Regions from separate parts of the Variovorax sp. Soil_C_33 genome, predicted to be linked through region 2. Evidence: riboswitches for the same ligand, from Rfam matches in the RefSeq annotation. Region 2 holds a riboswitch; the other holds the start of a gene.
The links. Region 2 has a riboswitch for glycine ahead of AC3A6B_RS08450 (D-amino acid dehydrogenase). Riboswitches for the same ligand answer to the same signal wherever they lie in the genome.
Positions count from the first base shown of each region.

Region 1 (2,443 bases), on a different contig from region 2:
GGCACGCGCTCCAGCGCCACCAGGCCGACGCGCTTGCGCTTGAGCGTGTGGTGGTCCAGGTGGCCTGCGGCGCCATTGGCCGCCGTGAGTTGCGCCAGGATCCTGGCCGCGCCCGGAAAGCCGCCTTCGCGTGCACCGCCGGTGCGCCGCACCTTCTGGATCGCCCAGTTGAGCGAGGCCTCGACCGGCGTGGTGGTCTCGTCGATGTCGTTGCCGTAGAGGCACAGGCCCGCCTCGAGCCGCAGCGAATTGCGCGCACCCAGGCCGACGGGCTTGACCTCGGGCTGGGCGAGCAGCAGCCGCGCGAGCGCATCGGCATCCCTGGCGGCCACCGAGATCTCGAAGCCGTCTTCGCCGGTGTAGCCGCTGCGCGTGGCGAAGGCCGCGATGCCGCCGATCTGCACCGCGCCGCCGGTCATGAAGACGAAGCGCTCGATGCCGGGCGCGAGGCGCGCCAGTGCGGTCACGGCCTGCGGGCCCTGCAGCGCCAGCAGGGCGTGCTCGGGCATCGGCAGCACTTGGCAGCGCGTGCCGAGCTTCGCCTGCATGTGCGCGATGTCGGCCACCTTGCAGGCGCCGTTGACGATGACGAACAGCGAGTCGTGGCCTTCGTTGAAGAACATCAGGTCGTCGAGGATGCCGCCCTGGTCGTTCAGGAGCAGGCCGTAGCGCTGCTTGCCGGGGGCCAGGCCGATCACGTCGACCGGCATCAGGCTTTCGAAGGCGGCGGCGGCATCGGGGCCGACCAGGCGCAGCTGGCCCATGTGCGAGATGTCGAACAGGCCGGCGGCCTCGCGCGTGTGCTTGTGCTCGGCCATCAGGCCGGCCGGGTATTGCACCGGCATCGAATAGCCCGCGAAGGGCACCATGCGGGCGCCGAGCTCCAGATGCAGGTCGTAGAGCGGGGTCTTTTGCAGGTCGTCGGGTGCGGGGGCCAAGGCACTCTCCAAAGGGGCAGTCCAGATCCATGACATTCTTGCCATGGGCCACCCCTGCTGTCCGCTTTACCTGAGAGATTCGCCCCACGATCGGGGTTTGCTCCTTCGGTGGACGGCGCTGCGAACAAAACGCGATGCGCCGCCTCTCTCCAGCAAGGAAACGCCCGGAAAACGGGGCGCTTCGTCAGTCCTTTTGCCTGAGCGTTCGGGCCCGCTTTTTCGAGGGGACCTGCGCCTTCGGCGGCCCCGCGCTGCGAGGCTCTCTCCTGACCCGTCCGAGTGTAAGGGATGCGCCCGGCCCCGGCCGCTCAGGAGCGCTCCAGGCGCAGCCGCCTGAGCAGAAACTTCTCCCACAGCTTGTCCGCAACGAGCTGAAGCGAGCTGCGAATGTGCGCTCGGGCGTTGCGCGCGTCGTAGGGCGACCGGAGGTCGGCGCCCAGTTGCCGGGCACGCACGCTGAGCATGCTCTCCGAGAGCACGCAGCGCGCCTTCATGCGCAGGTCGTCGAAGTTCTCGTCGGAGAGCGGACTGGCCTTGTGCCACTCGTGGTCCCACTTGAACCTGCGCTGCCTGGACGGGTCGCCCTCGTCCCTGATCAGCCAGGCTGACACGAAATCGACATAGGCCTCGTCGACGCTGTCGCGAAACAGACGGTGCTCGGGTTCGAAGCTGTCGTAGACCAGCGCGTCCAGCAGTTCGTTGCCCGGCGAGAGCGTGCCGAGCTGGCGGCGCAAGTTGGCGTTCATTGCGAAGCAGTAAGTCGAAACCCATTCGAGCAGCGGACCAAGCGGCGTCATGGTCGAACGCGGGAAGTCGTTGATCTCGCCGAACAGCCACGGCCCGGGATGCACCCCCAGCCGCCCGATCTCGCTGCTGAAGCCGGCGACCCGGCCTTCGCTCCATGCATGGGTGCGGGCGATGGTGTCGTTCGAGAAGATCCAGACGTCGGGCTCGCCGCCGCGCGCGAGGAGGGCTGAAATCCCTTTGTCCCAGCCTGTGAACTCGCGGTTGGAGTTGTCGCCCGCGATGAGGAAGCCGTCTTCGAATTCCGTATCGCGCAAGGCTTCGCTGCCCGTGGACCTCGCGTTGTCCACGATCGCGAGTGCGAAGCGATTGCTCCCGTCGGCCAGCTGCCGTCGCAGCCTGGTCAGCACCTGAAGCGAATGATCACGATGCTGACCTCCGTACTCCAGATGAACAAAACCGTAGTTCGTCATACCTGTTGTTGACAGAAAAAAGAAGGGAGGGTCGGGGCGCCGGAGGGGCGCGACGCGACGAGTATGCCTCCTCGTCTTGTCAGCGAAGACGCCGAGTTGCAGCCGGTGCGGCCACGACGGCCGACGCGCCCACTTTCAGTGCATGAACTCGGGCGGCAGCAGCTTGTCGATGCGTTCGCGGACCGATTCGGCGCGTTCGGCGCCCGCGATCTTCTCGATCTCGCCGAGCATCTCGGCGGCGACGGTCAGCATCGAGTCGCGGTCGCGCGCCTCGCGCAGGAGCTCGCG
Region 1 covers NZ_JBDGJK010000018.1:38,443-40,885, forward strand. The annotation lists gene gcvT (glycine cleavage system aminomethyltransferase GcvT) at 1-974, opposite strand, end outside; glycine riboswitch at 986-1,101, opposite strand; glycine riboswitch at 1,114-1,217, opposite strand; gene AC3A6B_RS23975 (hypothetical protein) at 1,247-2,155, opposite strand; gene AC3A6B_RS23980 (hypothetical protein) at 2,291-2,443, opposite strand, start outside.
Region 1: it holds a riboswitch for glycine, as region 2 does, so the genes downstream of both, gcvT (glycine cleavage system aminomethyltransferase GcvT) here and AC3A6B_RS08450 (D-amino acid dehydrogenase) in region 2, are expected to answer to the same signal.

Region 2 (2,443 bases):
CGAAACAGTCGTCACCGCCGCGGCCGCCCAGCTCCTTCGGCAGTTCGCCGACCGCCGTGCCGCCCGGGCGAAATGGGTGGGGCTTTACGTGAGCCTGCGGCGACGCCTCGCAAAGCTGCTCGATCGCGCCATCGGCGAGATGCCGAAATCCAAGCCGACCGAGCACCTCGTGCGGCTGGGCGCCTACAGCCGCGACATCGTGCGTTCGCTGCGCGACGAAGCCGGCGTGCCTCCGGGTCAGCGCAACCCGGGCCTGCTGAGCTTCTACACCGATGCCGACGCCTTCAATACCCGGTTGGCGCGCGCCTCTCATTGGAAAGATCTGGGCTGCGAAGAGCGTCTGGTCACGGCCGAAGAGGCGCTGCACATCGAGCCGGCCCTGGAGGCCCTTCGCGGTGAGCTCGCCGGCGCGGCCTACTCGCTCGACGATCCGGCGACGCGCGATCCGGCCCAGTTCGCGGCCAGCATGGTGTTCCTGTGCCGCGCGGCCGGCGTGCGCTTCCTGACCCAGCACACGGTGATCTCGCTGAAGGAGCGCGCAGGCCGCATCGACCACGTCGAGCTGCTCGATGCCGACGGCCAGCCCACCGTCCTGCGCGGCCAGGCCTATGTGCTGGCGCTCGGCATTTCCAGCGCGATGCACGCCGAAAAGCTGAAGATCGCCATGCCTTTCCGCTTCCTGCGCGAATACATCGTCACGATCCCTCTCAAGGACGCGAGCCGAGCGCCGCGCGTCGCGCTGCGCGACCGGCAGGGCAAGCTGCGCATCCGGCGCGTCGAAACCCCCGGCGGCGACTGCCTGCGGGTCTCGGCCACCGTGCGCGCCAGCCTCGACGAGGAGAATGAGCCCGATTCGGACCGCGTCGACGCCATCCTGCATCGCATCGAGACGCTGTTGCCCGGCGCGGCCGACACGGCGCATGCTTCCCTCGATACGGCCGTGCATGCCGTCAGCCATGACGGCCTCCCGATGATCGGCAAGACCCGCCTGTTCAATCTTTTCCTCAACGTCGCGCCGGGTGCGCGCGGCTGGATCAACGCCTGCGGCGCCGGCAAGTCGATCGCCCGGATCGTGAGCGGCCTCAGGCCCGAGCTCGAGTTCGCCTTCAGAAATCCGTAGCCGCGGGCCATCGCCTACAATCGCGGCACTGCAGGAGAGCGGGCCGCGTGAAGCGGTTCCACCGAAGGCGCAAACTCCCATAAACGCTCAGGTCGGCTCACGCGATGAGCCTGTACTGCATCAACTGTCAAAGCCGTCTGGAGAGCCATCACGCCATGTGATGCACCGAAGGAGCAAAGCCGCTGCGGGCGCAGCGGGTGAATCTCTCAGGTACCGAGGACAGGGGGAGCGGCAACTTGGACGCACGGTCCGGTTGCTTTCTTTTTCAAGCTTCCGTTCACCTTGCGTTCAAGCGCTGCAACCTCAAGGGTTCTCGAAATGCGCGTGATCGTTCTCGGCGCCGGCCTGCTCGGCGTGACCTCGGCTTACTACCTCCAGCAACTCGGCCACGAAGTGACCGTGATCGATCGGCAGGCCACACCGGCTGCCGAAACCAGCTTCGCCAACGGCGGCCAGATCTCGGTCAGCCATGCCGAACCCTGGGCCAACCCGAGCGCGCCGTTGAAGGTGCTGCAATGGCTCGGCAAGGAAGATGCGCCGCTCCTCTTTCGCATCCGCGCCGACATGCGCCAGTGGCTCTGGGGCCTGCAGTTCCTGCGCGAATGCACGCCGGGGCGCACGCGCCACAACATCGAGCAGATCGTACGCCTGGGCACCTACAGCCGCGACACGCTGCAGCAGCTGCGCCGCGACACCGGCCTCAGCTACGAGCACCGCACCCAGGGCATCCTGCACTTCTACACGACGCAGAAGGAATTCGCCGGCGCGCTGAAGCCGGCCGAGCAGATGCGCGCGCTGGGCTGCGAGCGCCAGGTGATCTCGGCCGACGAGGCGGTGAAGATCGAACCGGCCCTGGCCCACATCCGGCCGCAGTTGGCCGGCGCCACCTACACGGCCGAAGACGAATCGGGCGATGCCAACCGCTTCGCGCGCGAGCTGGTCGCGCTGGCCGCCGCCGCCGGCGTGAACTTCCTCATGAGCCACACCGTGACCGCGCTGCGCGAGGCGGGCGGAAGCATCGACCACGTGGAGGCGACCGACGACGAAGGCCGCTTCCAGCGCATCCGCGGCGATGCCTTCGTGCTGGCGATGGGCTCGCTGAGCCCGCTCTACGCCGCGCCGCTGGGCATCCGGCTGCCCATCTATCCGGCCAAGGGCTATTCGGTCACGCTGCCGGTCAAGGACGCCGCGAAGGCGCACCAGGTGTCCCTGACCGACGACGAATACAAGCTGGTGTTCTCGCGCTACACCTCGGCCACCGGGGATCGCCTGCGCATCGCGGGAACGGCCGAACTCAACGGCTACGACCGCGACCTGAACCGC
Region 2 covers NZ_JBDGJK010000004.1:157,226-159,668, reverse strand. The annotation lists gene AC3A6B_RS08455 (FAD-dependent oxidoreductase) at 1-1,120, shown strand, start outside; glycine riboswitch at 1,142-1,232, shown strand; glycine riboswitch at 1,248-1,353, shown strand; gene AC3A6B_RS08450 (D-amino acid dehydrogenase) at 1,439-2,443, shown strand, end outside.